Linked DNA regions of Alkalihalophilus pseudofirmus. The protein of the gene in region 2 interacts with the protein of the main gene of each other region in a pairwise test. Links are inferred from orthologs where the notes say so. Each region holds a gene or a part of one and is shown on either strand. Other genes may lie near its edges.

Region 1 (3,186 bases), 3.0 Mb from region 2 along the record:
CGGATAGAGCACCACAATGGCTAAAGCTCCGTTTAAAAGCAGGGTAGGCAAAAGCCGGTCAAACACAAAGGCTTGGCCGCCCATATCTGTAATGCCGATTAAACGAAACAATCCATATTGATAATAATCAAATAATGCCACAGCGACAAGGGCAAGAAGAATTGGCACGAGAATACTATCTTGGATCTGCTTATAAGACAAAGCAAAGACGTAACCAACAACAGCAAACCCAAACACATACACACCTAAAAGTTCGGTATACACTACATCATATATAACCCCAAAGCACAGCGCATAAACTAAGCTTGTGCTTCTTCCTGTAAAGATCCCGATAAACACAAGCAGTACAACAAGAAATCTCGGAACCATGATGAGGTCAGAACCGTATCTTTCCGGCATGAAAAATGGATATAAACTTCCTTCAATGACTAGAGCAAGCAATAAAAGTGTGGGAAGATAGGCACGGCTCACTACTGATCCTCCTCTAATATCTCTGGATCAACAGAGGTACTCGTACGCTCGATTACGTAAACATAATTTAATGAATAGTAATCTGCTGTAGGTTTAATATAGGCATTTTGAGTCAAGCCGTATTCATCCGGCTCTACCTCAACCACTTCACCGATTAATAAACCTTCAGGGTACACTCCCCCAAGTCCAGAGGTTGTAACCATTTGCTCTTCTTCGATCTCGGCCTCAATATCGAGCTTCCGCATAATGAGGAGACCACGATCCTCGTCATAGCCTTCAATGAAACCATTTAATGCTTGATCACCGACAATTTTCGCTGAGACTCGGTTGGTCCTGTCATTATCAGATAATAATTGCACAAATGAACTAAATTGACTTGTCCGTTTCACTTTACCAATTAAGCCGCCTTGAGAATCAACGAGCGCCATATTCGGTTCAATGCCATGCTGGCTTCCGCGGTTGATGGCAATAAAATCATTCCAGCGGTCAGGATTACGGTGAATCACAACGGCTGGTCTCATTAAGTAATCACTTAAACTTTCTTCAAGGTTGATCATTTCGCGCAAGGTTTCATTCTCATCGCGAAGTAAATTACGTTCTACGGAGATTTGGGCGTATTCTTCAAGACGTGATTTGAGAAGTTTATTTTCTTCATACACGCTGCGAATATCAGATACGCTCTCAAAGAAACCCGCGACAGAATGTGCGGGTTTTGAGAACATAGACTGCACCCATCCAACCGTATCTCTCATAAACTGCTCTGGCCGTGTTGTATTCTCACGATCAGAAAGCGAATAACCAATCAGCGCCATCAAAATGATAATGCTGACAAGAAGAATAATTAATTTTTTGTTTGAGAAAAAGGATGGCATGCTAGACACCTACTTACGATTTTCTATCAGAACGAGACGTTATCCCAGCTTTTGAACGGAATAAATGTAGATTTTCAAGCGCCCTGCCTGTTCCGATGGCCACACAATCTAGCGGATTTTCAGCTACGATTACCGGCATGTTTGTTTCATCGCTTAATACGCGGTCAAGATTGCGTAATAAAGCTCCGCCGCCTGTTAGTACAATTCCGCGGTCGATAATATCAGCTGCAAGCTCAGGCGGTGATTGCTCAAGCGTATTTTTCACTGATTCTACAATCGTCGTAACTGTATCTTCAAGAGCTTTGGAAATTTCTTCTGCTGTTACAGAGATGGTCTTAGGAAGTCCTGAGACAAGATCACGTCCGCGGATATCCATATCATCTACGCCTTCTGGTGCTCCTGCTGTTCCAATTTCCATCTTTAACGTCTCAGCTGTACGTTCACCAATCATCAAATTGTATCTCTTTTTCACATACTGAATGATTGCATCATCCATCTCATCACCAGCCACACGGATTGATTGGCTCGTAACAATTCCGCCAAGTGAAATAATGGCTACTTCAGTTGTACCGCCGCCAATATCAACAACCATGCTCCCGGTCGGCTCCCATACAGGAAGATCTGCCCCAATCGCTGCTGCAAACGGCTCTTCAAGTGTATAAGCCTCTTTTGCGCCCGCTTGTTTGGTTGCATCTTCTACCGCGCGTTTCTCAACCGCTGTAATCCCTGTTGGTACACAAACCATCACTGAAGGCTTACGAGTGAAAACTGAACGATTCTTAACTGTTTGGCGAATAAAATACTTAATCATTGTAGCTGTTGTATCAAAATCTGCGATAACGCCGTCTTTCATCGGACGCACAGCCACAATATTTCCTGGAGTACGACCAATCATATTCTTTGCATCATTTCCTACTGCTTCAATTGAACCTGTATCTGTACGTAATGCAACCACTGACGGCTCACGCACTACGATGCCTTTCCCTTTAACATAAACAAGTGTATTAGCTGTTCCTAAATCAATTCCAATATCTTTTGAAAACCCACCAAACATCTATGTATCTCCCTTCAGACTGATCTGAAATCATAACCTTTATTATATCGAACATTTCTCAAATATTATATCGAACATTTCTCAAAAAAAATAGCCTTAAGTTCCCCGACACAAAATTTCCACCTTTTGTTTCATTTTAAAATAATGTGAAACACGTGAACTTCTACCAAAAGGGCTATCTACCCTTGATGAGACCCTTAACTACCTATGATCTATTTCTAAATGATATGGCCCTGCTCTTTTAAACTAATGAATTTGCGATCGCCGATAATGACGTGATCTAATAATTCGACACCTAATACCTTGCCTGCTTCATTCAGCCGCTTAGTCACTTCTATATCTTCAAGGCTTGGAGTGGGGTCGCCTGAGGGATGATTATGCAAACAAATGATTGAGGCAGCAGAGCGTCTTAACGCTTCTTTAAACACTTCTCTGGGGTGTACAATACTCGCGTTCAGACTGCCAATGAATAAGGTATGACGATGAATGACACGGTTTTTCGTATTCAAATAGAGAGCGATAAAATGCTCTTGCGTTAAAAATCGCATATCTTCCATGACAAAATTGGACACATCCTCAGGAGAACGTATCACATATTTTTCTTCAGTCGGGACTGCGTGGATCCGTCTGCCGAGTTCCATCACTGCTTGGATCTCTACTGCTTTCGCTGTTCCAATTCCATTTATATGACATAATTCTTCGATTGTCGCTGTCCGCAATAAAGTCAGTCCGTCAAACGAATCTAACATTTTGCCGGCAAGCTGCAGGGCAGACTCTTTTTTTGTCCCA
Region 2 (3,565 bases):
TTACTGTTTCTCCACCCATACGTCCAGGTAATAGTTTACCTTTGAATACACGGTTTGGAGCTACAGGACCCATTGAACCTGGGCGACGGTGGTAACGTGAACCATGAGACATCGGTCCGCGAGATTGGTTATGACGCTTGATAGCACCTTGGAAACCTTTCCCCTTAGATGTTCCTGTTACGTCTACTACGTCTCCAGCTGTAAATGTGTCAACTTTAACTTCGTTACCCACTTCAAGAGAAGCGTCGAAGTTACGGATTTCCTTCATGAAGCGCTTAGGAGCTGTGTTAGCTTTTGCAGCATGTCCTTCTTGAGGCTTGTTAGTATTTGATTTCTTTTGGTCAGCAAATCCGATTTGGATTGCTTCGTATCCATCAGACTCAACAGTTTTCTTTTGAAGAACCACGTTTGGCTCAGCTTCGATAACTGTTACTGGGATGACTTCACCATTTTCAGCAAACACTTGTGTCATACCGATTTTTCTACCTAAGATTCCTTTGGTCATCCGTTACACCTCCTAATATAACTCGAATTTTTTGTTTGCCATTTTTATATACTTACATATAAAAGTCTATATTCACTAATTGATCATACAGATTTATAGTTTGATTTCGATGTCTACGCCAGACGGTAAATCCAAACGCATAAGAGCATCCACAGTTTGTGGAGTTGGATTCACGATATCAATCAAACGTTTGTGCGTACGCATCTCGAATTGCTCACGAGAATCTTTGTACTTGTGAACCGCACGAAGAACTGTGTAAACCGACTTCTCAGTTGGAAGTGGAATCGGACCAGATACATTAGCACCTGAACGCTTTGCAGTGTCTACAATCTTCTCTGCTGATTGATCAAGAACACGATGATCATACGCCTTTAAACGAATACGAATCTTTTGCTTTGCCATTATAGCCCCTCCTTTATCGTCCATTTTATAAACAGACATACTCCGTGAAAATTTCCTACACCCTGCCATGGCAAAGGGGCCGGGTGTATCAGCAACCTTCCACATCATCGCTGCCAATGACCAACATTCAACATTATACATAGGTACATGACCTAAATCAAGTAAAAGTTTTTATGTTGGGCACACTCCTACTATTATAACGACACCTATGAATAATTGCAAGGTTTTATCGAAATTAATTGCATAAAAAAAGAAAGCACCTTGGAAGACCAAGATGCTTTCTATCAGAAAGTAATATAATTACTTAGTGATTGTAGCTACGACACCAGCACCTACAGTACGTCCACCCTCACGGATAGAGAACTTAGTACCTTCTTCGATTGCGATTGGTGAAATTAGTTCAACAGTCATTTCGATGTTGTCACCAGGCATTACCATCTCAACACCTTCTGGAAGGTTGATGATTCCAGTTACATCAGTTGTACGGAAGTAGAACTGAGGACGGTAGTTTGAGAAGAATGGAGTGTGACGTCCACCCTCTTCTTTTGAAAGAACATAAACTTCAGCTTTGAAGTTTGTGTGTGGAGTAATACTACCTGGCTTAGCAAGTACTTGTCCACGTTGAACTTGGTCACGTGAAACCCCACGAAGAAGTGCACCAATGTTGTCACCAGCTTCAGCATAGTCAAGAAGCTTGCGGAACATTTCTACTCCTGTACAAGTAGTAGAAGATGGCTCTTCTGCTAAACCGATGATGTCAATTACGTCACCAACATTAAGTTGTCCACGCTCTACACGACCAGTAGCAACCGTACCACGACCAGTGATTGAGAATACATCCTCAACTGGCATCATGAATGGCTTTTCTTTATCGCGCTCTGGAGTAGGGATGTAATCATCTACAGCAGCCATAAGTTCGATAATTTTTTCTTCGTATGCTTCGTCACCTTCAAGTGCTTTAAGAGCAGAACCTTGGATAACAGGTACATCGTCACCAGGGAAGTCATACTCAGAAAGAAGGTCACGTACTTCCATTTCTACTAATTCAAGTAGCTCTTCGTCATCTACCATGTCACATTTGTTTAAGAATACAACAAGGTAAGGTACACCTACTTGACGAGAAAGAAGGATGTGCTCACGAGTTTGCGGCATTGGGCCATCAGCAGCAGATACTACTAAGATACCGCCGTCCATTTGTGCAGCACCAGTGATCATGTTTTTAACATAGTCAGCATGTCCTGGGCAGTCAACGTGTGCATAGTGACGGTTATCAGTTTCGTACTCAACGTGTGCAGTTGAGATTGTGATACCGCGCTCACGCTCTTCTGGAGCACCATCGATAGCGTCATACGCCATTGCAGCACCTTTACCAGAACGCTTAGCAAGTACAGTTGTGATTGCAGCTGTTAAAGTTGTTTTACCATGGTCAACGTGTCCAATAGTACCGATATTGGCATGCGTTTTCGAGCGGTCGAATTTTTCTTTACCCATGATTAATTTCCTCCCTTAAATAAACAATAGTAAGTTTTTTTATGAATAAGAAAGGTGCCATATCCATACGAATATCACCTTTCTTAGCTTACAACAAAACGTTGTATGAAACAATTACAAAACGTTATTACTGACCGTTTTGCTTTTTAATGATCTCTTCCGCTACGCTCTTAGGAACTTCTTCGTAGTGGTCAAAGAACATTGAGTACGTTCCGCGTCCTTGAGTACGTGAACGTAATGATGTTGCATACCCGAACATTTCAGCTAGTGGAACGAACGCTTTAACTGTTTGTGCGTTACCGCGTGCTTCCATACCCTCAACGCGTCCACGACGTGCTGTAACGTCACCCATTACATCACCCATGTACTCTTCAGGAATAACAACTTCAACTTTCATTAATGGCTCAAGTAATACTGGCTTACACTTAGTTTTAGCGTTTTTAAGTGCCATAGATGCAGCAATTTTAAACGCCATCTCACTTGAATCGACATCATGGTAAGAACCATCATAAAGCTTCGCTTTAATGTCGATTACAGGGTATCCAGCAACCATACCGTTGCCAAGAGCTTCTTCAATACCTTGTTCTACAGATCCGATGTATTCACGAGGAACTGATCCACCGACGATTGCATTTTCGAATTCGAAACCTGCACCCTCTTCGTTTGGAGAGAATTCTACCCAAACGTGACCAAATTGTCCACGACCACCAGATTGACGAACGAACTTACCTTCAACTTGAGCCGTTTGACGGATCGTTTCACGGTAAGATACTTGTGGAGCACCAACGTTAGCCTCTACTTTAAACTCACGTTTCATACGGTCAACGATGATATCAAGGTGAAGTTCACCCATACCAGAAATAATCGTTTGACCAGTTTCTTCGTTTGTTTCAGTACGGAAAGTTGGATCTTCCTCAGCGAGCTTAGCTAATGCCATACCCATCTTATCTTGGTCAGCTTTAGACTTTGGCTCTACTGATAATGAGATAACCGGCTCTGGGAATTCCATTGACTCAAGAATAACAAGATTCTTTTCATCACATAGAGTGTCACCAGTTGTTGTATCTTTTAGACCAACAGCAGCAGCGATATCACCAGAGTAAACCGTAGAGATTTCCTCACGTGAGTTTGCATGCATTTGAAGGATACGACCAACACGCTCGCGCT
Region 3 (3,348 bases), 3.7 Mb from region 2 along the record:
GCTAGGAGATGCGATGACCACCGCCCATCTATTCTGTGAGCTGATGCGTCATCTAGAAGACCGAGGCAAGACGACGCTTGCTGATCTTATGGAGATCGGCAGCTCCACAACAAAGGGTGTAGTGTTTTAATAAGAGGAGGAGAAACGCGGCCGAGGCCGCGTTTCTTTGTTTGATGCGGTGTTTAGGCGGCTGTAGCAGTGGTGATGCGGCGAGGAGAGTGACGCAATTCCAGCCTCAATCGATGCATAAGCCGGCCGGAGGGGCGCAATAAGCCAGGAGACAGGCGCAATAAGGACCGATCGGCGCAATAACAGCACACACCGACGCATATACTTCATCAAGCCGCGCAATCTCGGCCGAGAGCAACGCATAAAGAGCCTGAACCGGCGCAATCCCCCTCGCCAAAAACTTCCCGCACTACTCTGCAACCCCGAAAAATACTCTCCGATCACCCAAATATGTAAAAAAAGTCTGAAAATAGCCCTCGTCCTCTTTAAAATGTGGTATATCTGCTTAATCTCCCTAATAAACTGTACCAATCACCAACACAGAATTAGGGAGGCGAGACGTGTGCACGATTACATCAAAGAGCGAACGATCAAGATTGGCAAGTATATCGTCGAGACGAGAAAAACGGTGCGGACCATTGCAAAGGAGTTTGGGGTATCCAAAAGTACCGTTCATAAAGACTTAACAGAACGCTTGCCAGAGATCAACCCAGAGCTCGCAAATGAAGTAAAAGAAATTCTTGAATATCACAAATCTATTCGTCATCTTCGGGGCGGCGAAGCGACGAAAGTGAAATACAAGAAGACACAAGAAGAGCCTGTACAGCAAATTGTAAAAAGTCGACAATAATTTGCAGAAATTATTATCCCTGTCTGAACAATCTGTGATAAAATTTACAATTAGGTATATCGTAATCAGTAGATACGATCATGTTCGGTAAAACAGGGAGGAAAAAGAATCATGTTTGGTAGAGATATTGGAATTGATTTAGGTACTGCGAACGTCCTAGTCTATGTAAAAGGTAGCGGTATTGTCTTAGATGAGCCCTCAGTAGTTGCAGTCGATACACAGTCAAAGAGAGTTCTAGCTGTCGGAGAAGAAGCGTTCCGCATGGTTGGACGCACACCAGGAAATATTGTTGCCATGCGCCCAATGAAGGACGGCGTCATCGCAAACTTTGAAATGACAGAATCGATGCTGAAGCATTTTCTTGGCAAGATCAATGTCAAAAGCATGTTTTCAAAGCCGCGCATTTTAATTTGCTGCCCGACAAATATTACATCCGTTGAGCAAAAAGCGATTCGCGAAGCAGCTGAGAAGAGCGGCGGGAAGAACGTGTATTTGGAAGAGGAACCGAAAGTTGCTGCAATCGGAGCCGGAATGGATATTTTCCAGCCAAGCGGTAACATGGTAGTCGACATAGGCGGTGGGACAACAGATGTTGCTGTTCTTTCAATGGGTGATATCGTCACCGCCTCTTCCATCAAAGTAGCTGGTGACAGATTCGATTCTGACATCTTAACTTACATCAAAAAGAGGTATAAACTTCTTATCGGAGAACGTACAGCTGAGAACATTAAGATGCAAGTCGCAACAGTATTTCCGGGTGCGCGTGAAGAGGAAATGGAGATTCGCGGACGCGATATGGTAAGTGGACTTCCTAAGACAATTACGGTACACTCAAAGGAAATAGAGGAAGCGTTGCTTGAATCAGTTTCATATATTGTACAAGCTGCTAAGCAAGTCCTTGAGCAAACGCCTCCAGAGCTGTCAGCAGACATTATTGACCGCGGGGTTATCTTAACAGGCGGCGGAGCACTTCTCCACGGTATCGATCAGCTTCTAGCAGAAGAATTGAAGCTTCCAGTGCTTGTTGCAGAAGATCCAATGCATTGTGTGGCAAAAGGAACAGGCATCATGCTTGAGAACCTAGACCGCATGTCAAAGAAAGTTAAAATTTAACAAGAACCTAAAACATACCGATACATGTGGCATAGGGACGAATCCATGCCGCATGTTTTCGTGCTTAATAATATAAACAGTGAACCAAGGAGGAACACGATGCTTAGAGGATTGTACGGCGCAGCAGCAGGGATGATTGCCCAGCAACAGCGCCAAGAAATGCTGACCAACAACCTAGCCAATGCGAATACTCCAGGATACAAAGCCGACCAAGCATCACTGCGTGCGTTTCCAAACATGCTGATCAAAGCAATGGACACGCAAGGACCAAAAGGCGCTCAAGCACCGATTATCGGAGAGCTGACAACGGGTGTCTATTTGCAAGAACGCATGCCGAACTTTCGTCAAGGAGACATCAATGAAACAGGCAATTCAACCGATATTGCACTGCTTCAAGGTGTACTGCCTGAAGGCGAGTCAGGGCGTCCGGGTGCTTTATTTTATACGATTCAATCTAATGATGAGATCCTATACAGCCGTAACGGAAACTTTACAATAGACGGGGCTGGATTTCTGACAACGACGGAAGGGCAGTATGTTCTTGGCACGAACGGCGAGCCGCTTCAAGTCGGTGATGAGAATTTCACGCTTGACCCAAATGGTACAATAACGTCATCAGATGGTGCAGTGATTGGCCAAATTAACTTGGCTTACGCAGAAGACCCAATGTTGCTTGTGAAAGAAGGAGACGGCCTGCTTCGTTATACAGAAGAAGGTGAGCTGCCGACTGCAATTGGAAATGCCGAGATCAACTATCAGCTCCAGCAAGGTTTTATTGAACGTTCAAACGTTGACGCCTCACAGACAATGACGGAAATGATGAGTGCATACCGATCCTTTGAAGCGAACCAGCGTATTCTTCAAGCTTATGATCAAAGCTTGGATAAAGCCGTAAATGAAGTCGGGCGGTTAGGCTAATGGCTGAGCAGAGAGTGAGGATGAAACGATGAATCTTTCAATGATATCAGCTTCTGTAACCATGGGGCAGCTGCAGCGTAAAATGGACACCCTCTCACATAACATGGCCAACAGCAACACAACAGGCTTCAAGCGCCGTGAAGCAACGTTTTCAGACCTGTTATTTCAGCAGGTTAATAACAACACGGACACACGCTATGAAACCGGCAGGCTGACGCCAAACGGAATCCGCGTCGGTGCAGGAGCAAAGATTGCCCAGACCGCTCTTCGGATGGAGCAGGGAGCGATTATGCAAACAGGACGAGAGCTTGATTTTGCGATTGCTGAACGTGATCACTTTTTTGAAGTAGAGTCTGTGGAAAATGGACAAGCTACCTCGTATCTAACACGCGATGGGTCTTTTTACTTAAGTGAAGATCCACAAAATCCTAATGCGTTAACAATTGTGAATGCAAAAG

The links.
Region 1: the proteins of tuf (region 2) and PQ478_RS16550 interact in binary tests that used the Bacillus subtilis proteins (3 or more experiments, as listed by UniProt). The link is inferred for Alkalihalophilus pseudofirmus from one-to-one orthologs.
Region 3: the proteins of tuf (region 2) and PQ478_RS19995 interact in binary tests that used the Bacillus subtilis proteins (3 or more experiments, as listed by UniProt). The link is inferred for Alkalihalophilus pseudofirmus from one-to-one orthologs.

Annotation. Positions count from the first base shown.
Region 1 is NZ_CP117835.1:3,099,064-3,102,249, forward strand. Bases 378-3,186 are described here. They hold PQ478_RS16550 (rod shape-determining protein), read right to left. Parts: upstream 2,398-3,186; coding sequence 1,357-2,397; downstream 378-1,356. Other genes in these bases: mreD (rod shape-determining protein MreD), read right to left, coding at 378-471; mreC (rod shape-determining protein MreC), read right to left, coding at 471-1,343; radC (RadC family protein), read right to left, coding at 2,616-3,186. In the rest of the region: more of mreD, read right to left, coding at 1-377.
Region 2 is NZ_CP117835.1:139,231-142,795, reverse strand. Bases 304-3,112 are described here. They hold tuf (elongation factor Tu), read right to left. Parts: upstream 2,399-3,112; coding sequence 1,208-2,398; downstream 304-1,207. Other genes in these bases: fusA (elongation factor G), read right to left, coding at 2,526-3,112; rpsJ (30S ribosomal protein S10), read right to left, coding at 599-907; rplC (50S ribosomal protein L3), read right to left, coding at 304-505. In the rest of the region: more of rplC, read right to left, coding at 1-303; more of fusA, read right to left, coding at 3,113-3,565. UniProt on the Bacillus subtilis protein: GTP hydrolase that promotes the GTP-dependent binding of aminoacyl-tRNA to the A-site of ribosomes during protein biosynthesis.
Region 3 is NZ_CP117835.1:3,834,496-3,837,843, reverse strand. What follows is about bases 1-2,971. They hold PQ478_RS19995 (rod shape-determining protein), read left to right. Parts: upstream 1-970; coding sequence 971-1,972; downstream 1,973-2,971. Other genes in these bases: PQ478_RS19985 (flagellar hook-basal body protein), read left to right, coding at 2,919-2,971; PQ478_RS19990 (flagellar hook-basal body protein), read left to right, coding at 2,072-2,890; spoIIID (sporulation transcriptional regulator SpoIIID), read left to right, coding at 572-859; PQ478_RS20005 (3'-5' exonuclease), read left to right, coding at 1-130. Also shown: more of PQ478_RS19985, read left to right, coding at 2,972-3,348. UniProt on the Bacillus subtilis protein: Forms membrane-associated dynamic filaments that are essential for cell shape determination. Acts by regulating cell wall synthesis and cell elongation, and thus cell shape.